4 regions of the Pseudomonas fulva genome follow, and region 2 is predicted to be linked to each of the others. Evidence: riboswitches for the same ligand, from Rfam matches in the RefSeq annotation. Region 2 holds a riboswitch; each other region holds the start of a gene.
What was found. Region 2 has a riboswitch for cobalamin ahead of cobW (cobalamin biosynthesis protein CobW). Riboswitches for the same ligand answer to the same signal wherever they lie in the genome.
Positions count from the first base shown of each region.

Region 1 (7,734 bases), 780 kb from region 2:
GTGGCGATCACCAGTTCGCTGGCTTCGCCGAGCAGGCGCTTGACCGCCTTGAACTGCGCGGCGGTCTTGGGCTTGATGCGCATCTTCCACTGCTGCGGGACGATCGGCAGGTCATCCAGCACCCAGCGTTTGTAGCGCGCATCGTAGGCATCCGGCGGCGCCGTCTCGAGCAGATGGCCGATGCACCAGGTCACCGTCACGCCGTTGCCCAGCCAGCAGCCGTCACCGCGCCGCGTGGCACCGAGCACGCTGGCGATGTCTTTGGCTTGGGACGGCTTTTCACAGAGAAACAGGCGCATCGGCTAAGGCCAGCAGGAAATGAATAGCGGCAAGAATACTGTATACCCATCCAAATCGCCCACTCGCGCTGATTTGCTCACGAAAGAGCCCTCTGCTAGTGTCGCGGCGACCGCGAACCCCGCCTGAGACCTGCTGACCATGGCCCGCAAGAAAGCCGCGCTCGACTTCGAGCAATCCCTCACCGAACTGCAAACCATTGTCGAGCGCCTGGAAAACGGCGAGCTGTCGCTGGAGGAGTCGCTGAGCGCCTTCGAGCAGGGCATCGGCCTGACCCGCGAATGCCAGGCCGCCTTGACCCAGGCCGAGCAGAAGGTACAGATCCTCCTGGAGCGCGACGGCGCCCTGGAAGCGGCGCCCTTCGAAACGGACGAGCCGCTATGATCGCCGCCTACCAGGCGCGCTGCCAGAAACAGGTCGACGCCGCCCTCGAACCGCTGTTCACCGCGCCACGTGCCGAGCTCGAGCGCCTGTATGCGGCCATGCGCTACAGCGTGTTCAACGGTGGCAAGCGGGTGCGCCCGCTGCTCGCCTATGCCGCCTGCGAAGCCCTCGGCGGCAGCGCGCAGCAGGCCGATGGCGCCGCCTGCGCGGTGGAGCTGATCCATGCCTATTCCCTGGTGCACGACGACCTGCCGGCCATGGACGACGACGACCTGCGTCGCGGCCAACCGACCACCCATATCGCCTTCGACGAAGCCACCGCGATTCTTGCCGGCGATGGCTTGCAGAGCCTGGCCTTCGCCGTGCTCGCCAGCACAGCGCACAACCCGCAGAGCGCCGAGATTCGCCTGAGCATGTTCCAGGCCCTGGCCGATGCGGCAGGCCCGGCCGGCATGGTCGGTGGCCAGGCCATCGACCTCGGCTCGGTGGGCCAGCAATTGCAGCAACCGGCACTGGAAACCATGCATCGCCACAAGACCGGTGCGCTGATCGAAGCCAGCGTGCGCCTCGGCGCCCTGGCCAGCGGTCGTGCCGATGAACAAGCCCTGGCGGCGCTTAGCACCTACGCCCGTGCCGTTGGCCTGGCCTTCCAGGTGCAGGACGACATCCTCGACGTGGAAAGCGATACCGCGACCCTGGGCAAGACCCAGGGCAAGGACCAGGCGAACGACAAGCCCACCTACCCCGCTCTGCTCGGCATGGCCGCGGCCAAGGCCTACGCCCTGGAACTGCGCGACCAGGCGCTGCAAGCGCTGCAGCCGTTCAGTGATGCCGCCGAACCGTTGCGCGAGCTGGCGCGTTATATCGTCGAACGGCGCAACTGAACCGCTGTCTATCTGACATCGCTGCTGCGGCAACCACGCCCAAGTCCTCCCTTGGGCTAGGGTCATCGCATCAGGTAGACTGCCCCACTATTTTGAATTCCTATAACGACTCGCCTGATGCCGACGACTTTCCACGAGATTCCCCGCGAACGCCCGCTGACGCCGCTGCTCGACCGCGCCAACACGCCGGATGAGTTGCGCCGCCTTGGCGAAGCCGAGCTGGAAACCCTGGCGGATGAACTGCGCCAGTACCTGCTCTACACGGTCGGCCAGACCGGCGGGCATTTCGGTGCCGGCCTCGGGGTGATCGAGCTGACCGTCGCCCTGCACTACGTCTTCGATACGCCCGACGACCGCCTGGTGTGGGACGTCGGCCATCAGGCCTACCCGCACAAGATCCTCACCGGCCGCCGCGAGCGCATGGGCACCCTGCGCCAGAAGGACGGCATCGCTGCCTTCCCGCGTCGCTCGGAAAGCGAGTACGACACCTTTGGCGTCGGTCATTCCAGCACCTCGATCAGCGCCGCACTGGGCATGGCCATCGCCGCCCAGCGCCAGGGCAGCAAGCGCAAGTCGGTGGCGGTGATCGGCGACGGCGCGCTGACCGCCGGCATGGCCTTCGAAGCGCTCAACCACGCTGCCGACGTGAAGGCCAACATGCTGGTGGTACTCAACGACAACGACATGTCGATCTCCAAGAACGTCGGCGGTCTGTCCAACTACCTGGCCAAGATTCTCTCCAGCCGCACCTACGCCAACGTGCGCGAAGGCAGCAAGAAGGTGCTGTCCAAGCTGCCCGGCGCCTGGGAAATCGCCCGCAAGACCGAAGAGCACGCCAAGGGCATGCTGGTCTCCGGCACCCTGTTCGAAGAGCTGGGCTGGAACTACATCGGCCCCATCGACGGCCACGACCTGCCGACCCTGCTGGCCACCCTGCGCAACATGCGCGACCTGGAGGGCCTGCAGTTCCTCCACGTGGTCACCAAGAAGGGCAAGGGCTTCGCGCCAGCCGAGGTCGACCCGATCGTCTACCACGCCATTACCAAGCTGGAGCCGATCAACGCGCCGGCCAAGGTGAAGGCGCCGTCCGGCCCGAAATACTCCAGCGTGTTCGGCCAGTGGCTGTGCGAGATGGCCGCCCATGACGAACGCCTGATGGCGGTCACCCCGGCCATGAAGGAAGGCTCGGACCTGGTGGCCTTCAGCGAACGCCACCCGGATCGATACTTCGACGTGGCCATCGCCGAGCAGCACGCGGTGACGCTGGCCGCCGGCATGGCCTGTGAAGGCGCCAAGCCGGTGGTGGCGATCTACTCGACCTTCCTGCAGCGCGCCTACGACCAGCTGATCCACGATGTCGCGGTGCAGAACCTCGACGTGCTGTTCGCCATCGACCGCGCCGGCCTGGTCGGCGAAGACGGCCCGACCCACGCGGGCAGCTTCGACCTCTCTTACCTGCGCTGCATCCCCGGCATGCTGATCATGACGCCGAGCGATGAGAACGAGCTGCACCACATGCTCACCACCGGCTACCAGTTCACTGGCCCGGCGGCGGTGCGTTACCCCCGCGGCAGCGGCCCGAACGCCACCATCGACCGCGAACTCACGCCGCTGCCGATCGGCAAGGGCGTGGTGCGTCGCCAGGGCGCCGGCGTGGCCCTGCTGGTGTTCGGTGTGCAGCTGAGTGAGGCCCTGCGCGTCGGCGAAACCCTGGACGCCACGGTGGTCGACATGCGCTTCGTCAAACCCCTCGACGAAGCGCTGGTCAGCGAACTGGCCGCCAGCCACGACCTGCTGGTGACCATCGAGGAAAACAGCGTGATGGGCGGCGCCGGCAGCGCCGTCAGCGAATTCCTCGCCAGCCAGGGCACGCTCAAGCCGATGCTGCACCTGGGCCTGCCCGACAGCTATGTCGAGCACGCCCGTCCCGACCAGATGCTCGCCGAGTGCGGCCTGGACGAAGCCGGCATCGAAGCGGCCGTGCGTCAGCGTCTTGAGAAAGGCTCAAGCAGAGCCTGACCGACTTGCTTGTATTTCATGCAGTCACCTTCTAAGGTACGCCTCGTTCACCTCCTGCCAGGTGCCCGCGGCGCTGCCACGCCGCGCGTTAAACGGGAAGTCGGTGCGCTCGCTACGCGCGCCAAGCCGATGCTGCCCCCGCAACGGTAATCGACCGCAATCAGCCGATTGCACAGCCGCTCAACCGCCACTGGGCCTACCGGGAAGGCGAGCGGTTGCCGGTCGAAAGCCCGGATACCGGCCTTGCAGGACGAGACGCGTGTTGCGGAGGGCACCACCGTCAGGCGTCAGCGTGCGCTGCGCTTGCGCTCGCCCTCCTCGAAAGTCTGCCGACCTGCGAGGACACCCACCATGAAACAGCTTCACCTGATGCTCGCCTGCGCCCTGTCGCCAGGCCTGGCACTCGCGGCCACCACGAGCTACGACGAGGCGCTCAAGCTCTCGGAGACCGTGGTAACCGGCAACCGAGACGTGCAGCCGCGCGAACAGAGCAGCACGCCCACCACGGTATTCACCCGCGCCGACATCGAGCGCCTGCAGCCCGGCAGCGTGCTCGACCTGCTGAGCCGGGTGCCGGGGGTGCAGGTGACCCGCGCCGGTGGCCGCGGCAGCACCAGTGGCCTGTACATTCGCGGCACCAAGACCGCACAGAGCCTGGTGCTGGTCGACGGCCAGCGCATCGGCTCGGCCTCTGCTGGTGGCGCGCCGCTGGAATACCTGAATGTCGAGCAGATCGAACGTGTCGAGGTGTTGCGCGGCTCACGCTCGGCCATTCACGGTGCCGATGCGATTGGCGGTGTGGTGCAGATTTTCACCCGTCGGGCTACGGGCGAAGGGCTCAACCCGCGCCTGCGCGTCGGCTATGGGTCGAACCACAGCTGGGAACGCAGCCTGGGCCTGTCCGGTGGCGATGCCGACACTCGTTTCAACCTCGGCCTGAGCGCCGACGACACCCGCGGCATCAATCGCACCCATGCCCCCGTGGCGCCGGACAGCGACCGCGACGCCTACCGCAACAACGCCTTGAGCGCCAACCTCAGCCACCGTTTCAGCGAAACGCTGGAAGCCGGCTTCAGCGTGCTCGACCAGCGCGGCGAGAGCGAATACGACGGTGGCTGGGAAGGCGCCTACCCGTACGCCGACTATCAGCTGACCAGCTACTCCGGGTTCCTCGACGCCCAGTTGCTGCCTGACTGGAAAAGCCGCCTGGAAGTCGGCCACAGCGAGAACCGCTCCGTCGAGCGTTTCGATGACGTGCCCGCCAGCAGCCCCTTCAACACCTACCGCGACAGCCTGGCCTGGCTCAACACCCTCGACCTGGGCAACGGCCACAGCCTGCTGCTCGGCGCCGATGGCTACCAGGAACGGCTCAACAGCAATACCGCCTACGCCGAGGACAGCCGCTGGAACCACGCCCTGCTCGCGCAGCACCGTTACCGCGGCGAGCGCTTCAATACCGAACTGGGCCTGCGCCACGAGAAGAACCAACAGTTCGGCAGCGCCAACACGGTAAGCGCGGCCCTGGGTTACCAGCTCGATGCGCGCAACGAGCTGATCTTCTCCTACGCAGAGGGCTTCCGCGCGCCGACTTTCAACGACCTCTACTGGCCAGGTGGCGGCAACCCGGACCTGCAGCCGGAGACCTCCAAATCCTACGAGTTGCAGTGGCGCAGCCAGGTAGCCGAGCGCACGGCGCTGCAAGCCTCGGTGTACCGTACCGACCTGCGTGATGCGATCAGCGGCTGGCCCGCCGAGAACCTCGACAAGGCGCGCATCAACGGCTTCGAAGGCAGCCTGCAGCATGAACTGCTGGGCTGGCAGGCCGCCCTCGGCCTGAGCCTGATCGATCCGCGCGACCGCAGCACCGGCAAGCTATTGAATCGCCGCGCCAAGCGCACCCTGAGCCTGGACATGGATCGCCAGTTCGGCGACTGGTCATTCGGCGCCACCTGGCAGGCGGTCAGCCGTACCTACGACGACGTCGACAATCAGCGCGGGATCGCCGGCCATGGGCTGCTTGGCCTGCGCGGCAACTGGCAGGCGACACCGGAGCTGGCGCTGGGCCTGAAGGTGGACAACGTGCTGGACAAAGGTTACGGCCGCGCCCAGTACAGTCATGGAAGCTGGCCCGTGACGAACTACAGCGAATACCGCGAGGAAGGCCGCACGGCCCTGCTGTCACTGACCTGGGCCCCGGCCCTCTGAGGACCGTTCACGCACTTGTCCACTGGCAAACCCGAATCCGTATCCCGATGAATTGGCGGCAGAGTGGCGGAAGCGGCCGTTCCCCTATCCTGTGGGAACGGGCCATGCCCGTGATTTTTCGCGGGCATGGACTGGGCGCCCCCGCCCGCTCCCACAGGTACCGCATCGATTGCCGCTTTTGCCTTTCTGCCATCACTGCTCGTGGCGCCTCGTCGAAGAGCATGGAGGCCTGAGTCAGTAAGTGGCCCGCAAGCGGCACCTACCCGGTCGATGGATCACCCCGATCCGTTTAGACGCTGCGGGGGCGATCCAGCCGACATGATCACACCCAGCCCTGTGCCTTGAGCTCGCTCTTCACGTAGGCGTAGTAGACCGGCGCGGCCACCAGCCCGGCGATGCCGAAGGCGGCCTCGAACACCAGCATCACCAGCAACAGCTCCCAGGCCCGCGCCTTGATCTGCCCACCGACGATGCGTGCGTTGAGGAAGTATTCGACCTTGTGGATGACGATCAGATAGGCCAGTGCGCCCAGCGCCACCCAGATGGACAGCGACAGGCCGACCACGAAGATCGCGGTGTTGGAGATCAGGTTGCCGACCACCGGCAACAGGCCGGCCACGAAGGTGATCGCGATCAGCGTCTTGGTCAGCGGCAGGTGCACGTCGAACAGCGGCAGCACGCCCATCAGGAAGATGCCGGTGAAGGTGGTGTTGAGCAGGGAAATCTTGATCTGCGCGAAGACGATATTGCGAAACGCCTCGACGAAGCGCTGCACGCGGGTCAGCAGCGCGCCGGCCAGGGGCTTGAGCTGATCAGGCTCGGGCACGCTCTGCAGGGCGATCACCGCGCCGAGGATCATGCCGATCAGCACGGTGACGAACATGTGCACGGCGCCCTTGCCGAGCAGTTGCAGCTCGCTGATGTGCCCGCGCAGCCAGTCGTGCAGCGCGACGCGGATATCGTCGACGTTGGCCGGCAAATAGGCCACCAGCGCTTCGGGCAACTGCTCGCGGGCGCGGTCGACCACGCCGAGCAGCTTGCCCATCATCCGCCCCGGGTTGTTGAGCTCGTGCATCAGCAATGAGAAGGCGCCGGCGAAGAGCAGCCCGAGCACGGCGATCACCAGCACGCTGAGCACGCCAACCGCCAGCACACGGCCCATATGACCCGCCAGCAGACGCTGCATCGGCCGCGCCAGGCGGTTGACCAGTTCGAACACCAGCAGACCGGCCAGCAGGCTGGGCAGCAGTTTCAGGGGAAAGACCAGCAGGAGCGCGGCACCAACGATCAAGGCGCTGGCAGGGGAAAACCAGGGGGATACGGGGGCTTTCATAACGTCTGCAATGAACCGGAAGGCGTCCAATCTGCCAGTTGGCGGCGCGCTTTACCAGTGTCATCGCACACCCCGAGTGCAAGCCTTGACGGCGATCACCTGGCCGTCGCCAGCACCTCGCAAAGCCGGGCCGTGGCGGCGAGCATCTGGAAGCTTGGCCGCTCCAGGCCCTTGTCCGGCAGTACGCGCAGTTGCGCGAGACGCACGGCGCGCAGCTGCGGCCAGCGCGTCCAGGCCTGCAGCTGGCGCGCATCACCGGCAAGGATCAGCGCCGGGTCACGCTGCAGCACCGCCTCCACACTGACCTGCGGCGCGGGCAGCCGGAGGTCGGCAAACACATTGCGCGCCCCGCATACCTGCAGGGCATCACTGATGATCTGCCCGCCGCCGACGGTATAGAGCGGTGCGTCCCACACCTGATAGAACACTGGCAACGGTTCATCACGCCTATAACGCGCCCGTAACGCCTCGAGCCCTGCGACGAAGCGATCATGCAGGCGACGCCCCGCCTGCGGCCGACCGAGCCGCTCGCCGATCAGCAGGAACTGCCCGGCCAGTTCGTCCAGCGAATGGGGCTCGAGCACCAGCATGGGAATACCGAAGGCCTGCAAT
Region 1 is NZ_CP082928.1:1,385,109-1,392,842, forward strand. It holds gene K8U54_RS06265 (DNA topoisomerase III) at 1-299, opposite strand, end outside; gene K8U54_RS06270 (exodeoxyribonuclease VII small subunit) at 439-681, shown strand; gene ispA ((2E,6E)-farnesyl diphosphate synthase) at 678-1,565, shown strand; gene dxs (1-deoxy-D-xylulose-5-phosphate synthase) at 1,683-3,584, shown strand; cobalamin riboswitch at 3,627-3,844, shown strand; gene K8U54_RS06285 (TonB-dependent receptor domain-containing protein) at 3,936-5,789, shown strand; gene K8U54_RS06290 (AI-2E family transporter) at 6,112-7,122, opposite strand; gene K8U54_RS06295 (helical backbone metal receptor) at 7,218-7,734, opposite strand, start outside.
Region 1: linked by a shared signal. The riboswitch ahead of K8U54_RS06285 (TonB-dependent receptor domain-containing protein) and the one ahead of cobW (cobalamin biosynthesis protein CobW) in region 2 are both predicted to bind cobalamin.

Region 2 (7,734 bases):
CGACCGCGATGGCCGTTACCACTGGCTGCAGGACGAGGCCAAGCTGCTGCGTGACGAGCGGGGCATCCCCATCGAGGCAGTCGGCCTGTGCCTGGACGTGACCGATGCCGCCCTGGCCGCCGAACGGGTGCGCGAGAGCGAGGAGCGCTACCGCATCCTGGTCGAGGACTCGCCGGCGATCATCTGTCGCTATCGCCCCGACCTCACCCTGGTCTACGCCAACCGGCCGCTGGCCCAGTACCTGGGCATCCGCCAGGAAAACCTGCCGGGCACCAGCCTGGCCAGCTACCTGTCGGCCCAGGAGCTGACCCAGTTTCGCGAGCGCCACCGCCAACTGACACCTGACGAGCCGGTCGGCACGGCGCTGGTGCGCATGGACCTGCCCGGCCGCGAGCACATCTGGTGGGTGCTGTCCGAGCGCGGGGTGTTCGACGAGCAGGGCAAGTTGCTCGAGGTGCAGGCCGTCGGCCGCGACGATACCGAGCTGCAGAAGGCCCGGCAGATGCTCAACCAGAGCGCCAAGATGGCGGTGCTGGGCGAGATGGCCACGGGGCTGGCCCACGAGATCAACCAGCCGCTCAACGTCATGCGCATCGCCCTGACCAACACCCTCAAGGGCGTGGAAAACGGCTCGGCCAACCCCGAGTACCTGAAGAACAAGCTGGGGCGTATCGAGCAGCAGATCACCCGTGCCGCGAAGATCATCAACCATATGCGCATTTTCGGGCGGCGCTCCGAGGTTGAGGACGACCTGTTCAGCCCGGACGATGCCATCGAGGGCGCCGTGACCCTGATCCGCGAGGGCGAACTGGTCCGTGACATCGACCTGACCCTGGAGCTGTGCGGTACGCCCCCGGTGCGCGGGCATGCCGACCAGCTCGAGCAGGTGATCATCAACCTGCTGGTCAATGCCAAGGACGCGCTGCTCAGCGCCCGGGACAAGCATCCGGAACTGGAGCCCCGTATCCTGCTGCGCAGTGACCGCGAGGACGACAAGGTGATCGTGCAGGTTCAGGACAACGCCGGCGGCATCGACCCGCTGTTGCTGGATCGGGTATTCGACCCCTTCTTCACCACCAAACCGGTGGGCAAGGGCACCGGCCTGGGGCTGTCGGTCAGCTACGGCCTGGTCAACCAGATGGGCGGCAAGCTGAGCGTGAGCAATCAGCAAGGCGGGGCCTGTTTCCGTATCGAACTGCCGGTGGTCGCCAACTGATATGAGCAAATGGCTGGATACGCTGTATGCCTATTGCGCGGCTGTGCTGCAGGGTGATCAGCAACTGATCGTACGGCTGCGCGAGGCCGGTTTCGATTGCCATGAAGGGGCGTGGAGCTTTCATCTGCCCGCACTGCATGCCTGGTTGTTCGGCCAGCATGGGGCGCTCGATTACCCGACCTTCCTCAAGCAGCTGTACGCCAGCGACCTTAATGAGCGCCTTGCCCGTCAGGGCGCGCAGATCGCCATTGCCGACAACCGCGGCCAGGTCAGCGAGAGCCTGTATCGTCTGCAGCGCCTGTCCTGAACAGGTGGCGGTGGCCTTCGCGGTAGAGCGCCGAGTCGGCGAAGTCCTCCGCGCCCAGTACCTGGCCGACGAGAATCAGCGCGGTACGTTTGAAGCCCCTGGCGCTGACCTTCGCCTCGATATCCGCCAGGGTGCCGATCGCCCAGTCCTGATCCGGCCAGCTGGCGCGGTGCACCACCGCGATGGGGCAGTTGGCGCCGTAGTGCGGCAGCAGCTCGGTGACGATCTTTGCCAGGTGCTGAACGCCCAGGTGGATGGCCATGGTCGCGCCGTGGCGGGCGAGATCTTGCAGCTGCTCGCCGGCCGGCATCGGCGACTTACTGGCGTAGCGGGTGAGGATCACCGTCTGTGACACCTCGGGCAGCGTCAGCTCGCTTTCCAGCAGCGCCGCGCAGGCGGCCGTGGCCGTCACGCCGGGAATGATCTCGAAGGGGATGCCCAGCGCGCGCAGGTGACGAATCTGCTCGCCGATGGCGCCATACAGCGACGGGTCGCCGGAATGCACCCGCGCCACGTCCTCGCCACGGGCGTGGGCGGCGTGCAGCAGGGCGACGATTTCATCCAGGTACAATTCGGCGGTATTGATCACCTGATGGGCCTGGTGGCCGTCGAGCACCGCCCCGGGCACCAGCGAGCCGGCGTAGAGAATCACCGGGCAGCTGCGGATCAGGCGCTGACCCTTGACGGTGATCAGCTCGGGGTCGCCGGGGCCGGCGCCAATGAAGTAGACGGTCATGGGGTTCCTGAATATGGGTGGCGGCGTCTTGTATCGACCGATGAAAATCCCGGTGGCTCGACAGGGCGTGATCCCTACCCATCGACTCGGGCTACGGCCAGGGTGGCGGCAGCGCTCTTGCGCTTGGTTATCCACAGGCGAGCGGGTCGGCCGCTCAGCTGCTCGGCCAGGGCCAGGGCGCTGGCTTCGGCGACGCCTGGCGTGCCGGTCAGCTGCAACGCCTTGGCCGAGGTCTCGGTCAGGCGCCCATGGTAACCCGCCAGCACCTCGGCGGGCAGGAAGTGGATCGGCAGGTTCAGGTGCGCGGCCAGCAGCTGCAGGCCAGGTTCAGCCGCCTTGTGGGCGCTGCTGGCCAGGGCCGTCAGCTCGGCCGTGCTCGAGCCCTGCTCGGCCAGGGTGCTGTCGAGCAAGGCCAGCAGCTCATCGCGCGAGCACTCGCGCCGGCAACCCAGGCCGGCGACGAGGATGGGCCGTTCATTCACTGCGGCTGGCGCCCAGGGCCATGGAACCAGGCGGCAGTCAGGCCCAGGGCGGCCCAGAAAACCGCGTTGGTCAGCAGCGAGGCGAGGATGAACTGATGCTCCAGCGCTTCGGGCGCCAGGCTTTCATGGGCTTCAGGCTGCGGCGCGCCGAGCAGGTGGGGCAGGGCGAGAATCGCCACACCGAGAATGCGCAGCATCCCGTTGCCGCCGAATGCCAGCAGCGCCAGGCCGGCGGCGGTCGAGGCCGCGGTGCCGATCCACCAGTACTGGCGCAGCAGCAGGTCCGCCGCGGCAGTGCCTGGCAGTTCCGGCGGCAGGCCGCTGGAGGGTGCCAGTACGAAGGTGGCGAAACCCGCCAGGCCCCAGAGCAGGCCATGCCAGGTTTTCTCGGGGGCACGCAGAGTGAACAGACCGGCGAGCATCAGCGCGAAGCCGACGGCGACGACCAGGTTGCTCAGGCCTGTGGATAACAGGCGCTGCCAGCCGTCTTCCGGGGCCCAGGCTTCGCCGTCGTGGCTATGGCCGCTCGCGCCATGGTCGTGGGCTGCGGTGGCGTCATGGCTCTGTTCGATAACTGCCGGCTCAGCGATCTCAAAGCCTTCCGCCTGCAGGATCAAAGGGGTTACCCACAGGCTCTGCAGCAGGGTCAGCACGATGGCGGCGAGCAGGCCGGCGAACCCGGCGGTCCGGGCGATACGCTTGATCATTCTGGTGCCCTCAGTGGCAGGGGAACGCGGCGCTATGCCGGGTATCGTGAGCGGCGTTGTGCAGGGCTTCGACCTCGGAGAAGCCGGCGAAGAAGATCAGCACGGCGCCCAGCACGCAGCTGCCAACGGCGAGCAGGATACGTTGCGACAGGGGGAGCGCAGAGGCGCTGGAATCAGAAAGGACACTGCTGGACATGATCGTAGACCTCAGGGGTAAACGGCACAGCAGGACACGGCGAGACAGCCCGCACGAGCAGGCAGCGATCGGCGCGTGCCCGCCCACCGCGGGTTGCCAAACAGAGGATTCAGGCCGGTCTCCGGGCTCACGACGATCGCCTTGCGGCGATAGGGATCGGCCTTCCCATGCGTGTGCACAGTGGCCAAAACGATCCTGGCATTCGCTTACCGTTGCGGGGGCAGCGCCGGACTCTAACCGGCTTCCCGTTTCACCTCACGCGCGGCGGCGTGAGACACCTGAAACAACCGGGCAAGAACACCACGAAGCGGCCAGAGCGTCAATATGCTGCAGGTCGCGCCGCGATTGACCGTTACCCAGGCTCTGCGTAGCCTTGCGGTCTTCGAGGTTCTCCATGGGTCGCCATGGAGAGGAAACCTGTTCAGAAGGCTTCTAACAGGTTCAAGAGGGAACACGGATCGCCGTGGCTGCCCCCGCAACTGTAAGCAGCGAGTGCGTCGCCAATCGCCACTGGGAGACCGGGAAGGCCGGCCGCGTGCCATGACCTGCCAGCCAGGAGACCTGCCTCGATAACGCTTTCGACAACCGGGCGGGGTGATCCGGTGATGCCTTCGCGTGAGCCCTGCTCGTGCCTGCCATCCTATTGCCCGCTCGCCGTTTCTGCAGACGCCAGGGGCCACCATGAAAACGCTCGCCAAACTTCCCGTCACCATCGTCACCGGCTTTCTCGGTGCCGGTAAGACCACCTTGCTGCGCCACATGCTGGAAAACGCCGAGGGCCGGCGCATCGCGGTGATCGTCAACGAATTCGGCGAGCTGGGCATCGACGGTGAGATTCTCAAGCAGTGCTCCATCGGCTGCAGCGAGGAAGAAGCCAACGGCCGGGTTTATGAACTGGCCAACGGCTGCCTGTGCTGCACCGTGCAGGAAGAGTTCTTCCCGGTGATGCGCGAGCTGGTGGAGCGCCGCGGCGATCTCGACCATATCCTCATCGAAACCAGCGGCCTGGCCCTGCCCAAGCCTCTGGTGCAGGCCTTCAACTGGCCGGAAATCCGCAACGCCTGCACCGTCGATGCGGTGATCACCGTGGTCGACAGCCCGGCCGTGGCAACCGGCACCTTCGCCGCCTTCCCCGATCAGGTCGATGCCCAGCGCAAGCTCGACCCCAACCTCGATCACGAATCGCCGCTGCACGAGCTGTTCGCCGACCAACTGGCCAGCGCCGACCTGGTGATCCTCAACAAGGCCGACCTGCTCGATGCCGAGGCGCTGGCCGCGGTGCGCGCCGAAGTGGCCGAGGAGCTGCCGCCGGCGGTCAAGGTGGTCGAGGCCCATGGCGGCTCGCTGCCGCTCGATGTGCTGCTGGGCCTGAACAGCGAGACCGAGCTGCATATCGAGGGCCGTCGCACCCACCACGACGATGAAGACGACGATCACGATCACGACGAATTCGACTCGTTCCACGTGGAACTACCGGAAGCACACGAGGCGCGCCTGTTGAACGCCCTGAAAGAGGTCGTCGGCAAACACGGCATTCTGCGCGTGAAAGGCTTCGTCGCCGTGCCGAACAAGCCCATGCGATTGCTGCTGCAGGGCGTTGGTCAACGCTTCGACAAGCACTTCGACCGCGCCTGGAAGCCCGATGAAGCGCGGGTGACCCGCCTGATCGTGATCGGCCAGGAACTCGATCACACGGCCATCACGGCCGAGCTGAAAGCGGCGCTGGCGTAACCGGCGCCCGTCATGCACCTGCTGCGTACCCAGCCCGGCCAGTCGCTGCCGGCCGACAGCATCGCCGACCTCGGCCAGACCCCCGCCGAGCTGGTGGTGCTGTGCACCGGTGATTCGCACCTGTCGTTGCTGGCCGAAGTCGCCCGCCATCTGCCCGAGGATTACCCCAGCCTGCGCCTGGCCAGCCCGGCGCAGCTGGGCAACAACGCCTCGGTGGACTTCTATGTCGAGCAGGTGCTCCGGCACGCCAAGGTGATCATGATTTCCGTGCACGGCGGCGTCAGCTACTGGCGCTACGGCATCGAGCGGCTGGTGGAGCTGGCAGGGCAGGGCAAGACGCTGATCCTGGTGCCGGGTTGCGATAACCCCGACCCCGAGCTCACGGCGCTGGGCAACGTGACCGCCGACGATGCCGAACGCCTGTGGCAGTACCTGCGCCAGGGCGGTGTGGATAACGCGCGGCAGTTCTTCAACTGCATCGCCGACCGTTACCTGGGCCGGGACTACGGCTGGCAGCCGCCGCACCCGCTGCCGCGGGTTGGCCTCTATCACCCGCGTATCGGCAATGCCTCGCTGCAGGACTGGCGCGGCGACTGGCGAGCGGATGCACCGGTTGCCGCCTTGCTGTTCTATCGCACCCATGTGCAGGCGGCCAACACCGCCTTCGTCGATACCTTCTGCCAGCGCCTGCAGGCCCAGGGCCTCAACCCGCTGCCCATCGCGGTGGCCAGCCTCAAGGAGGCGGCCTGCCTGGCCCAGGTCGAGGACTGGCTCGACGACGCGGGCGCCAGTCTGATCATCAACACCACCGGCTTCGCCCAGTCCAACCCGGAGTCGCCCCAGGCGCGGCCATTCCGCCGTGACGTGCCAGTGCTGCAGGCGCTCTGCGCGCTGGACAGCGAAGAACAATGGCAGGGCAACGCCCAGGGCCTCGGCCCCCGTGACCTGGCCATGCATATCGCGCTGCCGGAGCTGGATGGCCGCCTGATCACCCGGCCCATCAGCTTCAAGGGCCTGGCCTGGCGCAGCGAACGCAGCCAGAGCGATGTGGTTTGTTACCGCGCGCACCTGCCGGGCATGGATTTCGTCGCCGAACTGGCGCGCCGTCAGGCTGACCTGCAGCGCCTGCCGGCTGTGGATAAACGCATCGCCCTGGTACTGGCCAACTATCCGACCCGTGATGGCCGTATCGGCAACGGCGTCGGTCTGGATACGCCAGCGGCGGCGCTGAATATCCTCCGGGCCCTGCAAGCCCGGGGCTACCCGGTCGAGGGCCTGCCGGCCAGCGGCACCGCGCTGATTCATGGGCTGCTCGGTGGCGTGACCAACGACCTCGACAACCTCGACCTGCGGGCCTGTGCGCAGAGCCTGGCGCTGGACGACTACCAGCGCTTCTTTGCCGCCCTGCCCGAGGCCAATCGCCAGGCGGTGCTGGAACGCTGGGGCGCGCCGGAGAACGACCCGATGTTCCGCGCAGGCCGGCTGATGATCGCCGGCCTGCGTTTCGGCCTGACCTTCGTCGGCATCCAGCCGGCACGGGGTTATCAGGTCGATGCCGCAGCGGTCTACCACGACCCGGATCTGGTGCCGCCCCACGGCTACCTGGCCTTCTATTGCTGGATGCGCCACGTATACGGGGCCAACGCGGTGATCCACGTCGGCAAGCACGGCAACCTGGAATGGCTGCCGGGCAAGAGCGTCGGGCTGTCCGAACGCTGCTGGCCGACTGCGATCCTCGGTGCGCTGCCGAATATCTACCCCTTTATCGTCAACGACCCCGGCGAAGGTGCCCAGGCCAAGCGCCGCACCCAGGCGGTGATCATCGACCACCTGATGCCGCCGCTGACCCGCGCCGAGAGCTACGGCCCGCTGCGCGATCTGGAGCGCCTGGCCGACGAATACTACGACGCCAGCCAGCTCGACCTGCGCCGCGCCGCCGAGCTGCGCGGCGAGATCCTGCAGAAGGTGCGCGAGGCCAGCCTCGACCGTGAGCTGGGCCTGCAGCTCAACGACGACCCTGCCAGCTGGCTGCCGCAGCTCGACGCTTACCTGTGCGACCTCAAGGAATCGCAGATTCGCGATGGCCTGCATGTGTTTGGCGAGTCGCCAGCCGGGCAACTGCGCCGTGACACCCTGCTGGCGCTGCTGCGCATTCCACGTGGCGACGGGCAGGGCGGCAATGCCAGCCTGCTGCGTGCCTTGGCCAGCGACTTGGCACTCGATTTCGATCCCCTCGATTGCGAGATGGCGGCGCCGTGGAGCGGCCCGCGTCCTGACGTTCTGACTGGGCTGAGCGACGAGCCCTGGCGCAGTTTCGGTGACACCCGCGAGCGCCTTGAGCTGCTGGGCCTGCAGCTGA
Region 2 is NZ_CP082928.1:2,163,529-2,171,262, reverse strand. It holds gene K8U54_RS09735 (PAS domain-containing sensor histidine kinase) at 1-1,216, shown strand, start outside; gene K8U54_RS09730 (hypothetical protein) at 1,218-1,523, shown strand; gene cobM (precorrin-4 C(11)-methyltransferase) at 1,486-2,259, opposite strand; gene K8U54_RS09720 (cobalamin biosynthesis protein) at 2,334-2,741, opposite strand; gene K8U54_RS09715 (CbtA family protein) at 2,738-3,448, opposite strand; gene K8U54_RS09710 (CbtB domain-containing protein) at 3,459-3,644, opposite strand; cobalamin riboswitch at 3,740-3,941, opposite strand; cobalamin riboswitch at 4,038-4,227, shown strand; gene cobW (cobalamin biosynthesis protein CobW) at 4,326-5,375, shown strand; gene cobN (cobaltochelatase subunit CobN) at 5,388-7,734, shown strand, end outside.

Region 3 (7,734 bases), 2.6 Mb from region 2:
CTGTGGGCACTGGCAGCGGTAGATGAACCGGCTGACCTGGCGCCGTTTCACGTCGTAGGTATGGCAGCGGTGTGGCGGCAGTTCATAGACGCCGCGCATGATCAGTTGCCATTCCTCGCCGTGGGGCTGAATGCTCGGCCCGAACAGCTGGTGGGCGATCAGGTGGGCCACTTCGTGGGCGACGGTCTGGCGCAGGAAGTCTTCCTGGTTCTCACGGTAAAGCTGTGGGTTGAAGCGCAGCTTGTTTTCGGTGAGATGGGCCACGCCAGCCTTCTGCCCACGCAGCTTGAAACTCACCTGCGGGCGGGCGAAGCGCCGCTTGAAGAAGGTTTCCGCCTGCTGGTAACAGGCTTCGACGCGGGCGTGGATCTGATCGGGCATGACGGCTTCGGAGCAGGTGACTGGCGGCGATTATGCCGCAGATCGCCGCCCGCTGCAGGGCCAGTAGCCGAGCGGTGGCCTCAGGGGCTTTTCAAGATCCTTGTGCGCTTGGGGCGGCAACTACAAGGCAATAGCAGCCGTTTGCCGATCCACGTGGGAGCGCGCCATGCGCGCGGAAAATCGCGGGCATGGACTAGGCGTCCCCGCCCGTTCCCACAGGTACTGCGCGATGACCGCTCCGCCGCTTAGCTGCAAAAATAGACGAGCCTGGGCTGAAAGATCATGAACAGGCTCTCAGCGGTAGTAGCGCTGCAGCGTTTCCATGGCGCTGTTGATCCGCTGCAGGTGTTGCGTGCACCCGCCGCGATCCGGGTGATGGGCGCTGACCAGCTGTCGATAGCGCTGACGGATGATCGTCAGGTCGAGTTCGCCGGCCTGTGCGTCCAGTTCCAGCGTGGCCAGTGCCCGTTGCCGGTCTTCGCCGCCCCGCAGGCGCACCCAGAAGGCGCCGAGCATCTGCTCGACATCCTCGGCGCCGGTGTCGCGCAAATGATCGAGATCCAGGTAGTAGTCGCGCAGTGGCTCCGCTTCGCTCAGGCCGCCTTGCCCAGCCTGGTAAGGCAGCAGACGGATGCACAGCGGGCTGATCTGCAGCGACGCCCGGCCTTCGGCATGCAACTGATCGCGCAGCCGGTACAGGGTATGGAACAGCAGGAAGTGGCTGCGAAACAGCTCCAGGGTGTCGCCTGGCAGGCGTTCGTCGCGGCCTTCCCAGCGGCTCAGGCGCAGCAGCAATTCGTATTCGGAGAGCCCGTCGGGCGAGGCCTCCAGCAAGTCGAGCAGCCTGCTGTCAGCTACGGTCTGTTCGTTCATCGGCTTTCCTTGGTCGATGAGGGGGCGCGGCCGGACGGTTTTATCGGCGTGCCGACAGTTAGCCGTTTTGTGGCTGGGGTGCGCCTCGTTTTCTGGGTAAAATGCGCGGCTTCAGTACTTATAGCGGATTCTTGCGCGCCATGGGCACCCTCTCGGTCAATCAGAACAAGCTGCAAAAACGCCTGCGTCGGCAGGCCGGCGAAGCCATCGCCGACTTCAACATGATCGAGGAGGGCGACAAGGTCATGGTCTGCCTGTCCGGTGGCAAGGACAGCTACACCATGCTCGACATCCTGCTGTACCTGCAGAAGGTCGCGCCGATCAACTTCGAGATCGTCGCGGTGAACATGGACCAGAAGCAGCCGGGCTTTCCCGAGCATGTGCTGCCAGCCTATCTGGAGTCCATCGGTGTGGCGTACCACATCGTCGAAAAGGACACCTATTCGGTGGTCAAGGAAAAGATCCCGGAAGGCAAGACCACCTGCTCGCTGTGCTCGCGCCTGCGCCGCGGCACCCTGTACACCTTCGCCGACGAGATCGGCGCGACCAAGATGGCCCTCGGTCACCACCGGGACGACATCCTCGAGACCTTCTTTCTCAACATGTTCTACGGTGGCACCCTCAAGGCCATGCCGCCCAAGCTGCGTGCCGACGACGGTCGCAACGTGGTGATTCGCCCGCTGGCCTATTGCAGCGAGGCGGATATCGAGGCCTACAGCACGCTCAAGGAATTTCCGATCATCCCGTGCAACCTGTGCGGCTCCCAGGAAAACCTGCAGCGCCAGGTGGTCAAGGACATGCTGCAGGAGTGGGAGCGCAAGTCGCCGGGCCGTACCGAAATCATGTTCCGCGCCCTGCAGAACGTGGTGCCTTCGCAGCTGGCTGACCGCAACCTGTTCGATTTCACCAGCCTGAAGATCGACGAGCAGGCCACGCCGCGTTTTCTCAATGTGATGAACCTGTAATTTTCGAGGGCTGACCACAAGCGATGCATGATTATCGATGGCTGCATGAGTACTGCGTGAACCGCTTCGGCTCGGTCGAGGCGCTCGAGGCGCGTCTGCCGCAGCCGGTTTCGGACAAGAAGCTGCGCGCGCTGGGTAACGATCGCTACCTGTCGATCATGAGCCTGCGCATCTTCAGGGCCGGCCTCAAGCACAGCCTGGTCGACGCCAAGTGGCCGGCCTTCGAGGAGGTGTTCTTCGGCTTCGACCCGGAAAAGGTCGTGCTGATGGGTGGTGAGCGCCTGGAGCGACTGATGCAGGATGCCCGGCTGATTCGCCACCTGGGTAAGCTCAAGAGCGTGCCGCGCAATGCGCAGTTCATTCTTGATGTGGAGCACGGTGCGCTCACCGGCCCGGCGGCTGTGGGAAAGGCCGCCGCGCCCAAGCCCGGCTTCGCCTTTGGCGCGCTGATCGCCGACTGGCCGGTGACCGATATCGTCGGCCTCTGGCACTGGCTGGCCAAGCAGGGCACCCAGCTCGGCGGGCTTTCCGCGCCGCGCTTTCTGCGCATGGTCGGCAAGGACACCTTCATCCCCAGCGATGACATGGTCGCCGCCCTCAAGGCGCAGAAGATCGTCGACAAGGTGCCTAATAGCCAGCGAGACCGCGCAGCGGTTCAGGCAGCATTCAATCAGTGGCATGCGGAAAGTGGTCGGCCCCTGTGCCAGCTTTCGGTGATGCTGGCCCACACGGTCAACCATTGATGCGGCCGCAGCTGCAGCGACTGGTGTCGGCGTTCATCGATGCGCAGCGCATCCTGATCATCACCGGGGCAGGGATTTCCGCCGATTCCGGCTTGCCCACCTACCGCGGCATCGGTGGCCTCTACAACGACCACACCGATGACGGCGTGCCGATCGAGGTGGCCATGTCCGGCGAGATGCTGCGCGGCGATCCGGCGCTGTGCTGGAAGTACCTGGCGCAGCTTGGCAGCGCCTGCCTGGGCGCCGAGCCGAACGCCGGCCACCAGGCGATCGCCGAACTGCAGGCCATCAAGCCCGAGTGCTGGGTGCTGACCCAGAATATCGACGGATACCACCGCCTGGCCGGCAGCCCCCTGGACCGTCTGATCGAGATTCACGGAGAATTGGCGCCGCTTTATTGCCAGCGATGCGGACAAACCGACGAGCGGTTGGCCGAGCATCTGCAGCGGCCGCTACCACCGCTGTGCGCGAGCTGCGGCGGTGTGCTGCGCCCACCGGTGACGTTGTTTGGGGAAATGTTGCCGTCCACAGCCCTGGAGCGTCTACGACGGCAGTTGGCGAAGGGTTTCGATCTGGTGATCAGTGCCGGCACCAGCGCCAGCTTTCCTTATATAGCCGAGCCGCTGCTGCAAGCGCGCCGGTCGGGAGGCGTGACGGTGGAGGTCAATTTGTCGCAGACCAGGGTCAGTGAATGGGTTGACTTGCGGCTGGAAGAACGGGCCTTAGATGTTTTCCCGGAACTACTGAGTCACATTGCTGCTCATAATATTTGCAAATGAGCCCGTTCGCGGGCATAGTCGCGGCTGTTCATTTTTCATGCCACGGTCGTGCCCATGCGCAAACGCTTCGCACCCCTCGTGCCTCTCGCACTCACACTGGTTCTCGCCGCCTGCGCTAACCACACCTCGCAACCCCAGATCGATACGCCTCAGGCCCAGGCTTCATTGCCTGCCAGGCCGGTGGTCGCTGCGCCTGTCGTGGAGCTCAAGGATGCCGGCGAAGACGACGCTGTCGTCGATTTCGCCAATCATGCGCCTTATGCGTTGCCGCAACTGGCGGACAGCGTTCTGGAAAAGGGTATTTCCCTGATCGGCACGCGCTACCGCTTCGGTGGTACCTCGGTGAAAACCGGCTTCGATTGCAGCGGCTTCATCGGGTACCTGTTCCGCGAGGAACTGGGGATGGAGCTGCCGCGCTCGACGCGCGACATGATCAACATCGATGCGCCACTGGTCGATCGCAAGGCCCTGAAGCCGGGTGATCTGGTGTTCTTCAGCACGGCCGGTCGCGGCCGCGTCAGCCACGCCGGCATCTACCTGGGCGACGATCAGTTCATCCATTCCTCCAGCCGTCGCAGCGGCGGCGTGCGTATCGACAGCCTGGACGATGGCTATTGGAAGCGCACCTTCATCGAAGCCAAGCGCGTTCTGGCATTGGCACCGACCGAGCATTTGGCCTCTCAACACTGATGAGGAGTTGCCCGGTCAGAATGCTCGGGTAACAATTCGAATGTTTTCAAGCGACTGCAGTGTAAAGCTAAAGCTTGCACTGCGGTTGTGGACACGGCAGAGTAGGGCGCATTCAGGCTCCAGGATCGTCCGTCCATGACTGCCACCATCCGCGTCGCCTTCCTTCTGCTCGCAGCACTGCTCAGTGCCTGTTCCAGCCGAGCGCCCGTACCTGCCCCGCAACCCGTCGTGGTCATGCCTGCACCCGGTGTTTACCAGGGGGGCGCGGACGATGTGCTGTTCCGCGCGCTGGGCCTGGTGGGCACGCCCTATCGTTACGGCGGCAATACGCCGGACAGCGGTTTCGATTGCAGCGGGCTGATCGGCTACGTGTACCGTGACGCCGCCGGCATCAGACTGCCGCGCTCGACCCGCGAGCTGATCAGCATGCGTGCGCCGACCATCGGCCGGGACTCCCTGCGCAGTGGCGATCTGGTGTTCTTCGCCACCAATGGTGGGCGTCAGGTCAGCCATGCCGGCATCTACGTCGGCGAAGGGCGCTTCGTGCATGCGCCATCGTCAGGTGGCACGGTGCGCCTGGACAGCCTTGGCAACAGCTACTGGCAGCGCACCTACATCGAAGCCAAGCGGGTCTTTCCGGTGGAACTGGCCAGCCATCCCTGAGCACGCCGTCGCGCGAGGCCGCGCGACACAAGCGACTCTGCGATTGACGCTCATGCCGTCAGTCCTTACCCTTTGCGGCCTGCTTCAGGTGCCCCTGGTCGCGGCCAGGGGTGAAACTGGGAAGTCGGTGCGCTGCTGCCAAGCGAGCAATGCCGACGCTGCCCCCGCAACGGTAAACGAGTCCAACCACGCTTCTGGCCACTGTATCGCTGATACGGGAAGGCGCGTTGGTCGCTGTGTCCCAAGGGACGCGCGCTCGCAAGCCCGGAGACCGGCCTGTCGCTTTTTCCCTAGGTTGCGCGGTGGGCGCGGCCGGTGCGCGGCCCCTGGGCCAGCCCCTGCCTGCTCCTGCGTGATCGTTTTTATCGTCGAGCACCCATACGTGCTCGAACCGCGCGAGCTTGCTGGCGCCGAGGAGATCCCATGAGCGAATCGACCCCATCCCCCAGCCGCGAATCGGCCGAGCGCGACGCGCGCCATAACGCCCGCATGGCGCGCAAGAAGGCGCTGATGGACGAAAGGATCGCCCAGGCCCAGGACGAATACGGCTTGCTGCTGGTGCACAGCGGCAATGGCAAGGGCAAGAGCAGCTCGGCCTTCGGTATGGTCGCCCGGGCCCTGGGCCATGGCTTGAAGGTGGGCGTGGTGCAGTTCATCAAGGGCGGCATGGCCACCGGCGAAGAGCACTTCTTCCGCCGCTTTCCCGATGAAGTCAGCTACCACGTGATGGGCGAGGGCTACACCTGGGATACCCAGGATCGCCAGCGTGACATCGAGAAGGCCCGCCTGGCCTGGGATGTTGCCAGGCACCTGCTGAACGATCCGCAGATCGCCCTGGTGGTGCTGGACGAGCTGAATATCGCCCTCAAGCACGGCTACCTGGATGTGGATCTGGTGCTGCGCGATATCGAGTCGCGCCCGGAGCTGCAGCACGTGGTGGTCACCGGCCGCGGCGCACCGCCGGCGTTGCTCGAGGCCGCCGATACGGTGACCGAAATGACCCTGGTCAAACACGCCTTCAAGGCCGGTGTAAAGGCGCAGAAGGGCGTGGAATTTTGAGCACGGTAGACGCGCTTTACGCCGAGCCTGGGGCGCCACGGCGCTGCCCGGCCCTGGTGATCGCCGCGCCCGCTTCGGGGCAGGGCAAGACCACCGTCACCGCCGCCCTGGCGCGCCTGCATACCCGGCAGGGCAAGCGGGTGCGGGTGTTCAAGTGCGGGCCGGATTTTCTCGACCCGATGATCCTCTCCCGTGCCAGTGGCAACCCGGTCTACCAGCTGGACCTGTGGATGGTCGGCGAGGCCGAGAGCCGGCGTCTGCTCTGGGAAGCGGCGGGCGAGGCCGATCTGATTCTCATCGAAGGCGTGATGGGGCTGTTCGACGGCTCGCCGTCGGCAGCTGACCTGGCGCGTCGTTTCGGCGTGCCGGTGCTTGGCGTGATCGACGGCTCGGCCATGGCCCAGACCTTCGGCGCCCTGGCCGTCGGCCTGGCCAGCTACCAGCCGGACCTGCCCTTCTCCGGCGTGCTCGGCAACCGGGTCAATCCAGGTCGCCATAACGACCTGATCCGTGACAGCCTGCCGGCCTCGATCCGCTGGTACGGCTCGTTGCCGCGCAGTGCGGCCATCGAGTTGCCAAGCCGGCACCTTGGCCTGGTGCAGGCCGCCGAGCTGGCCGACCTGGATGTGCGCCTGGATAGCGCGGCCGATGCCCTCGAGCAGACCGCGACCCTCACCCTGCCACCGCCGGTGAGCTTCGCGGCGCCCGCGCTGGCGCCACTGGAACCGCTTCTGGAAGGCGTGCGTATTGGCGTGGCCCATGATGCATCCTTCGCCTTCATCTACCAGGCCAATCTCGATCTGCTCGAGCGCATGGGCGCGACCCTGGTGTGCTTCAGCCCGCTGGCGGACGAAGCGCTACCCGCGGTGGACAGCCTCTATCTGCCCGGCGGCTACCCGGAACTGCACCTGCAGGCACTGAGCGGCAATCGACCGATGATCGACGCCATCAGGGCGCACCAGCAGGCCGGCAAGCCGCTGCTCGCCGAATGCGGCGGCATGCTGTACCTGCTCGAGTCGCTGAGCGACGTCGCCGGCGAGCGCGCCGAACTGGCCGGCCTGGTGCCTGGCCATGCACAGATGCAGAAGCGCCTGGTCGCCCTGGCCTTGCAGCGCGTGGCACTGCCCGAGGGCGTGCTGCGTGGGCACAGCTACCACCATTCGCGCCTGGAGTCGGGGCCGCAGCCGCTGGTCCTGGGCGATTGTCCGAATGACAAACCGGTCAGCGAGGCGGTATTTCGGATCGGCCGCCTGACCGCCTCTTATATCCACTTCTATCTGCCGTCGAACCCGACGGCCGCCGCGGCGTTGCTGCGGCCATGAGCGAGCACGCCTTCAGCGCCGAAGAGCGCGCCGCGGTCTACCGCGCCATCGCCGAGCGCCGCGACATGCGCCATTTCAGCGGCGGCGAGGTGGCGCCCGAACTGCTCGCCCGGTTGCTCGAGGCGGCGCACCAGGCGCCCAGTGTCGGCCTGATGCAGCCGTGGCGCTTTATCCGCATCACCCGGCCGGCGTTGCGTGAGGACATCTATCAGTTGGTCGAACGCGAGCGTCAGCTGACCGCCGAGGCCCTGGGCGAGCG
Region 3 is NZ_CP082928.1:4,718,937-4,726,670, forward strand. It holds gene K8U54_RS21760 (SprT family zinc-dependent metalloprotease) at 1-381, opposite strand, end outside; gene K8U54_RS21765 (DNA-J related domain-containing protein) at 676-1,254, opposite strand; gene ttcA (tRNA 2-thiocytidine(32) synthetase TtcA) at 1,395-2,219, shown strand; gene K8U54_RS21775 (DNA-3-methyladenine glycosylase I) at 2,243-2,962, shown strand; gene K8U54_RS21780 (NAD-dependent deacylase) at 2,962-3,741, shown strand; gene K8U54_RS21785 (C40 family peptidase) at 3,796-4,431, shown strand; gene K8U54_RS21790 (C40 family peptidase) at 4,567-5,094, shown strand; cobalamin riboswitch at 5,164-5,388, shown strand; gene cobO (cob(I)yrinic acid a,c-diamide adenosyltransferase) at 5,518-6,153, shown strand; gene K8U54_RS21800 (cobyrinate a,c-diamide synthase) at 6,150-7,475, shown strand; gene bluB (5,6-dimethylbenzimidazole synthase) at 7,472-7,734, shown strand, end outside.
Region 3: linked by a shared signal. The riboswitch ahead of cobO (cob(I)yrinic acid a,c-diamide adenosyltransferase) and the one ahead of cobW (cobalamin biosynthesis protein CobW) in region 2 are both predicted to bind cobalamin.

Region 4 (7,734 bases), 2.5 Mb from region 2:
CAGGTACAGATGGCCATCGAGCCCGAAACCCACGGTGCCCTGGGTAAATCCGGACTTCACCTCGCCCTGCATGCCGTAGCCCCACTCCTCGGCATAACCGTTACGGCTGTCACGGGGTTTGTAAGCGTTGCGTGCGCCATTGCTGCGCCCGCCATTTCGATAGTCGCGATTCTCGTACACGCTGCGATTGAGCAGACTCCAGGTGGCGTCGCCGATAAAGCCGGCGCTTTTCGCCTGCTCGTCGCCAGCTGCCAGTGCCTGGGGTGAAACGCAGCATGCCGTTACGGCAAGCAAACCTAGATACGACCTGTTCACGATTGCTCCTTGATTGAACCCATATGCCAGCAAAGGCTGACTGCTGCCGCCATGCCGATGCCCATCAATGCCCACCACAACAGTTGTGGCGGCGCCTGATCGGCCGGCAGGAAGCGGCCGATCAACACGTTGCTGAGCAGCGCGACCAAGCCGCCCACACCCGCGAAGAATCCGTAATAGGCCGCCAGTTGGCCGCGTTTGGCGTAATGGGGCACATGGGCCGAGAGCAGCGGCAGCACCAGCAGGCTGCCGAGGCTGAACAGCGCAGCCATGAGCTGCACGGCCAGCTGCGCGCCGAACAGGCTGACCAGCGGCTCGGCCAGCAGGCCGTAGCTGGCCGCCATCAGCGCCAGGCCTGCGCCCATGCCCTGCCCTTCGCTGATCCAGCGTTGGCGCAGGCTGCTGACGGGCATCTGCAGCAGCACACCGACCACGGCGGTGATCACGAACACCCGGGTGATCCACTCCTGACCGCCGCCATAGGCGTGGCTATAGGCCGGCACCGCCAGGTACAACGGGTGAAACAGCAGCGGATAGGCGGCGGCCAGCAAGGCGAAGCGCAGGAACGGCCATTGCCGGAGCATGTCCAGGCACTGGCGCAGCATGGTCACCGGTTCTTCGCCCGAGAGCAGATCCTTGAGCGGCAGGAAGCGCCACTGCACCAGCGTCATCACCCCGAACAGCGCCGCCGATACGCTGCCGGTCACCGAAAAATCCACGCTGATGAACAGCAGGCCAGCCAGCGGCCCGAGCAGCATGCCGGCGGTGCTAGCCATGTTGTGCAGGGCGAACGCCTGCTTGCGCCGCTGTGCGTCCTGGCATTCGTCCGCCAGATAGGCCTGGGCGCAGGGGGTGAACAGCGCGCCGGCGAAACCGCTCAGGCAGGCGGCCAGCAGCAGCACCGTAAGGCTCTCGGAAAAGCCGAACACAGCGAACCCGACACAACGCACCGCGCAGCCGATCAGAATGGCGCGCCGGTACCCGATGCGATCGCCCAGCAAGCCACCGAGCAGGAACAGCCCCTGCTGGCTGAACACACGGATGCCGAGCACCAGGCCCACGGCCCAGCCGGCCAGGCCGAGGTTCTCGCTGAGGTGCCCGGCCAGGTACGGCATCAGCATGTAGAAGCCGAAGTTGAACGTCAGCCCATTGAGGATCAGCACGCGCGCTGCCGGCGACAGCGAGCCCAGGGTGGTCAGGACAGGGGGCATCAGGGCACGACACTCATCGAAGGAAGGGGCATTCAGTATGCCGAATCGGCCTGTTCGAGGATCTGCTCGAAGCGCTGCCTGGCCCGGGTCGGCAGCGACGCCGGAATCTGCACCGCGCTGCTCGGGCGCTCGCCAACCTGAATCAGCATCACCATGCCCATGGCCAGGTGCGGAATGCACTGGATGCCGTAGAAGCCCGGCACCTCGAACGTCACCTCGACTTCCTCGTTGATCCTGCCCTTGAACGGCTCGGCGCCTTCGGGCAGGAAGCCTGGCAGGCTGGCGGCATTGTGGCTCGGCTGGGTGGCGATGAACTTGACCCTATCCCCTGGCGCGATGGCCAGGTAATCGGGCTCGTAGACCATGGCCCCGCCAGCGCTGCGGTTGAGCATTTTCACTTCGTGCACCTCGGCCAGGGCCGCGGTGCAGAACAGGGTCGTCAGAAGCGTGATGGCGTAGCGAATGGGCATGGAAACCGTCCGTGTCAGGCAGGATGAAAACGCAGCACCCGGGCGCCATCTTCCGGGTCGGTCAGGTAGCGGGCGCGCACCCCGAAGGTGTCGCGCAGGCGTTCGGTGGTGAGCACTTCGCCGGGCTCGCCCAGTGCCACCAGGCGGCCATGTTCCATGACCCCGAGGCGGTCGCATTCCAGGGCCTGGTTGAGATCGTGCAGGGCGATGAGGGTGGTGACCGGCAGCGCGCGCACCAGGTTGAGGATCGACAGCTGATGCTGGATGTCCAGGTGGTTGGTCGGCTCGTCGAGCAGCAGCACCTGGGGTTGCTGGGCCAGCGCCCGGGCGATGTGCACGCGCTGGCGCTCACCGCCGGACAGGGTGCTCCAGGCATGCTCGTGCATGTGGGCCATGTCCACGTCGGCCAGGGCCTGCATGACGATGCGCTCGTCATCGTCCGACCACGGCTGCAGCGCCGACAACCAGGGCGTGCGCCCCAGTTCGACGGCGTCGCGCACCGTCACCGCGTCGCTGGTATCGGCCTGTTGCTCGACGAACGCCAGCTGCCGGGCCACGTCGCGGCGGCCCAGGCTCGCCAGCGGCCTGCCATCGAGCTGCACCTGGCCATTGCCCGGCGCACGAATGCCGGAGAGCAGCTTGAGCAGGGTCGATTTGCCCGAGCCGTTGGGCCCGATCAGCCCCAGGGTTTCGCCCCGGCGCACCTCGAGGTCGACCCCCGCCACGATCGCCCTGCCCTTTACCGACCAGCCCAGGTCGCTGCACTGCAACACGGTGCTCATCGCGCTCGCCTCCCGCGCACCAGAATCACCGCGAACGCCGGCGCGCCGACCAGAGCGGTGACCACGCCGATCGGCAGCACCTGGCCATTGATCGCCGTGCGCGACAGCACATCGGCGGCGATCAGGAACACCGCACCGATCAGTGCCGAGACCGGCACCAGCCGGCCATGCCGCGCACCGACCAGCAGCCGCGCGGCGTGGGGGATCACCAGGCCGACGAAACCGATGGAGCCGACGATCGACACCATCACCGCCGTGACCAGGGCGGTGCAGGCGATCAAGGTGGCCTGTACCCGGCGCACCGGCACGCCCAGGGAGGCCGCCGACTCGGCGCCGAAGGTGAAGGCGTCCAGCGCCCGGGTGTGCCAGGCGACCAGCAGGACCCCGGCCAGCGCCATGGGCACGGCCAGCAGTACGTCCTGCCAGTCGACCCCGCTGAGGTTGCCGAGCAGCCAGAACATGATGCCGCGGGCCTGCTCGGCGCTGGCCGACTTGGTGATCAGAAACGAGGTCAGCGCATTGAACAGCTGGGAACCGGCGATACCGGCCAGAATGATCTGAGCACTGCCGCTGATCGCCCCGCCACCCGCAGCACGGGCCAGCAGCGCGACCAGGGCGAAGGCGGCGACCGCGCCGAGAAAGGCGCCCATGGACAGCGTCAGCATGCCGGCGCCCAAGCCGAGCAATGCCACGGAAACCGCGCCGGTCGAGGCGCCGGCAGATATACCCAGCAGGTAGGGATCGGCCAGGGGGTTGCGCAGCAATGCCTGCAGCACCACGCCGGACACCGCCAGCCCGGCCCCGCAGCTGGCAGCGACCAGGGCGCGGGTCAGGCGGTAATTCCAGACGATGCCCTCATCGATCGGGTCGAGCACGAAGCCTGCCGCGAACAGCTTGTTGGCCAGCACCTGGAACACCACCGAGGGCGCAATGCGGGTTTCGCCCAGGGCGACTCCGGCGATCACCGCCACACCAAGAAGCAGCAGGCAGGCGATGGTCAGCAGGAACAGGCGAGAACTGCGCGCGATCATTGGAATTCGTCAACGGCCTTGGCGAGGGTTTCGATGCCGGTGATCATCCGCAGCGAGGCCTGCATGCCATCGGCGTCGATGATCACGATGCGCCCGTTCTTGACGGCGTCCATGTGCTTGGCGACCGGGTCGTTGCGCAGGAACTCGAGCTTCTTCTCCACGTCGTCGGCGGGAAAGCGGCGACGGTCCATGCGCGCCAGCACCAGCACCGTGGGATTGGCCTTGGCCAGGGTTTCCCAGCCGACGCTCGGCCACTCCTCGCTGGACTCGACCACGTTGCGCAGCCCCAGGGACTTCATCATGTAGTCGGCCACGCCCTTCTGGCCAGCCACGTACGGGTCCAGATCCATGTCCGGGCTGGAGAACCAGAACAGCGCGGAAATATCCTGGGCCTGGCGCTGCTCGGCACCGGCCACCGCCGCGGCCAGGCGCTTCTGCAGGTCGGCGACCAGGGCGTCGCCCTTGTCCTGCACGTCGAAGATCTGCGCCAGCTGGTTGATGCTCTTGTACAGGCTGTCGATCTGGAACGGCTGCAGGCGGGTGCCGTCTGCGCCGACCAGGTTGTCCTTGCCTTCGCAGTCGGTCGGCATGATGTAGGTGGGAATGTTCAGGTCGTGGAATTGCTTGCGCGTACCCACCACGCCCTGCTCGCCCACCATCCACTCGAACTGCACCGCTACCAGGCCCGGGCGCTTGCCGATCACCGATTCGAAGCTTGGGTCGTTGTCGGCCAGGCGCGGCACCTTGGCATTCTGCTCCTCGAATTCGGGCAACACGTGGCTGAACCACAGCGAGGTGCCGGCCAGGCGTTCGCCCAGGCCCAGGGAATAAAGGATTTCGGTACCTGCCTGGCCGATGGTCACGGCGTTGCCGGGGCTTTTTGCGAACGTTAGCGACTGGCCGCAGTTTTCCAGGGTGAGCGGGTATTGGGTCGGGCCGGCGGCATGGGCCATGGAAGACAGCGCCAGGGCGGCGCCGATGACGGCAAGGCGTGGTACGAACATGCGGGTGATCTCCTAATCAACAAATACGCATAACGGCAGTGCGTAGGCTGGAGAACACATCACGCTGCGCGACCATGGCCGCACCTGTCCCTTGCGGGAAGTGATCACGGATGCCCCTCCCGGACACCCCGCCGGCGGTTCGATTACTGGCCCTGCCCGCAGAAGCGGAATCAGACCCATGCCGGCAGGTCTCCTGACTGGTACGTCCATGCAGCGCGGCGGCCTTCCCGGAAGCGATTCCAGTGACACGAATGCAGCGCTGCTCGGTACCTACAGTTGCGGGGGCAGTTCCGTTTGGCCACCAGAGGCGGCGACGGATTCCCTATTAATTCCTCGCGGAAACCGGCGGCGGCATCTTAAACGATTAAGTGATCCGCCTGCAGCGCTTTGCCGCAGTTTCCGTTCACCGACTGCAATCGGATCCAGCCAAGCCCACGCAGTGCCCTGCGCAAAAGCGCGGCCATTATTGTTACAACATAACATTTTAGCAAGCCGAATCAGCTCTTGATGCCCGGCCACGCATGGCCCCTGAAATTATCGACCCAGAACTTGCAATGGGAATCATAATCAACAACACTATAAATGTTATCTTATAACGTAATTATCGGAGCTCTCATGAAACCAGGTATTCACCCCACCTATCGCCCTGTTCTGTTCCACGACGTCGCTGCTGACGCCTACTGGTTGATCGGCTCGACGGTCGACACCGACAAGACTCGTCAACACAGCGATGGCAACACCTATCCCTACGTCACCCTGGACGTGTCCAGCGCCTCCCATCCCATCTATACCGGCCAGCAGCGCCAGGTCACCAGCGAAGGCCGTGTGGCTGGCTTCAACAAGCGCTTTGCAGGCTTCGCAGGAGCCAAGGCATGAAAGTAGTCGCCTCGCTTAAACAGGCCAAGTTGCGTCATCGCGACTGCCAGATCGTCAAACGTCGCGGCCGCATCTACGTGATCTGCAAGACCGAGCCGCGCTTCAAGTGCGTGCAGGGCCGGCCCAAGCCACAACGCAAGAACAAGGGATAAGTGCCTGCATCGCCATCGCGGCGCGATTGCAGCCATCTTTCCAAGGCCGCGTCGCAACAAGCACTCGCCGCAGGGCGCGGCTACAGTATCGAGGCGTGTGCAAAATCGACGGTTCGACACCATGCCGGTAGGAGCGTCGCCCTCGGCGCGAATGCGATGGTGGCCGTTCTCAACATCTGCGGCGCGACAACCATTCGCCCGCAAGCAGGCTCCTACAGTATCGAGGAGCCTGCAATATCGACGGTTCGACGCCATGTCGGTAGGAGCATCGCCCTCGGCGCGAAGCGATTTTCGGTCATCCCGCAGATGGCACCGCGACGACCAGGCCATGCGACAAGCATGGCCAACTCAACCTGCCACCTCCCCCAGCTCACGCAAATAACGCCAGGGATAGATACCGCGGTCGTGACCATCGTCGAACATCAGTTGCACACCATAGCCCTGGGCATGGATCGCCGTGATGCGTATGCCATCCGGCACCACATCGATACGCTGCGCCAACCGGGCCGCCCGGCATTTCGAGCATGGGCACGCAGCACGCAGGCGGCCATGGCCGAGCACCAGAACCTGCCCTTGCCCCCAATCCACGGTCAGCGTGGCTTGTGTGGCACTGTTGCGTACTGCGACGGGCGCCTGGTTCATGCTTTTTGCAGGCGCAACTGGCCGATGGCGATCCGCACGGCCTTGCGCACTTCCGGGTCGGCATCGTGCTCGACAGCCAGCAGTGCGGGCAGTGCCTGATCGTCGCCCAGTTCGCCAAGCGCCAGCGCGGACTCCTTGCGCAGGTTGCTGATGGCGTGCCCGAGCAATTCCACCAGCCCGTCATGCGCCGCTGCGAAGCGCAAGCGACCGAGCGAGCGCACCGCGCGCAGGCGCACCTGCCAGTAGCTGTCGCTCAGCGCCTCCAGCAGCGCGGGGCCGGCCGTCGCCTGGCCGACCTTACCCAGCGTGGTGGCTGCTTCTTCGCGCACCTGCCATTCACGATCCTTGAGCGCCGCCTTTAGAGCCGGCAGCACGCTGTCGTCGCTGGCCAGGCCCAAAGCGCCGGTTGCCGCACGGCGTACTTCGGTATCGCTATCGTCACTGGCCAGGCGCGCCAACAGGGGCAAGGCATCGCTTTGCTTGAGCCAGCCAAGAATGCCCACCGCCTCGCGACGCACGAAGGCATCGCTATCCTGCAGCGCCGCAACAGCGGTGGGTACGCTGTCGATCAGGCGCAACTCACGCAAGGCACGCAACGCGCTGGCGCGTACGAAGGCGTCGGCATGAACGGCCCAGGGCAACACCACACGGCCCGCCTCAGCGCTCTTCAGTTCGCTGAGGCTCTGCGCCGCCGCGCCGCGTACCCGGGCGTCGGCATCGGTCAGCGCCGCACAGAGCGCGTCGACCACCTCGGGCTCCTCCCAGGCTTCCAGCAGCCGCGCCGCTTCGGCCCGCACATCGGCAGAGCTGTCCCGGGTCAGCGCCTGGGTCAACCAGGGCAACGCCTCTGGTTCTTCCAGGTCGGCCAGTTCGATCAGAGCGATGCGTCGCACCCCGGCGTCGCCATCCTGCAGGCGCGGCAGCAGGTCGAGAATGTCGGGGTTGTCGGTGCTTATATCGTTGTTCGGGTTGGTCATAGCGCTACTCGCAATGGCGGATGTTCGGTAGGCAGGCCGAGCGGCGTCAGGCGCGGCAGCTCACGGCCTTCTTCATGGCGCAGCAATTCCAGACAGTGGCGCTTGAGTTGCACGAAGTCGGGACTGGTCAACAGGCCGGCGTGGCGTGGGCGACGGAAGTCCAGGCGCAAGTCTTCGATAAAGCGGCCCGGTCGCGGGCTCATCACCAAAATGCGATCGGCCAGGAACAGGGCTTCGTCGATGTCATGGGTGACGAACACCACCGTGGTGCGAA
Region 4 is NZ_CP082928.1:5,052,364-5,060,097, reverse strand. It holds gene K8U54_RS23385 (OprD family porin) at 1-315, opposite strand, end outside; gene K8U54_RS23380 (MFS transporter) at 312-1,526, opposite strand; gene K8U54_RS23375 (pseudoazurin) at 1,559-1,996, opposite strand; gene K8U54_RS23370 (ABC transporter ATP-binding protein) at 2,011-2,778, opposite strand; gene K8U54_RS23365 (FecCD family ABC transporter permease) at 2,775-3,809, opposite strand; gene K8U54_RS23360 (ABC transporter substrate-binding protein) at 3,806-4,813, opposite strand; cobalamin riboswitch at 4,980-5,175, opposite strand; gene K8U54_RS23355 (type B 50S ribosomal protein L31) at 5,429-5,689, shown strand; gene ykgO (type B 50S ribosomal protein L36) at 5,686-5,841, shown strand; gene K8U54_RS23345 (DUF971 domain-containing protein) at 6,190-6,483, opposite strand; gene K8U54_RS23340 (HEAT repeat domain-containing protein) at 6,480-7,460, opposite strand; gene K8U54_RS23335 (ABC transporter ATP-binding protein) at 7,457-7,734, opposite strand, start outside.
Region 4: linked by a shared signal. The riboswitch ahead of K8U54_RS23360 (ABC transporter substrate-binding protein) and the one ahead of cobW (cobalamin biosynthesis protein CobW) in region 2 are both predicted to bind cobalamin.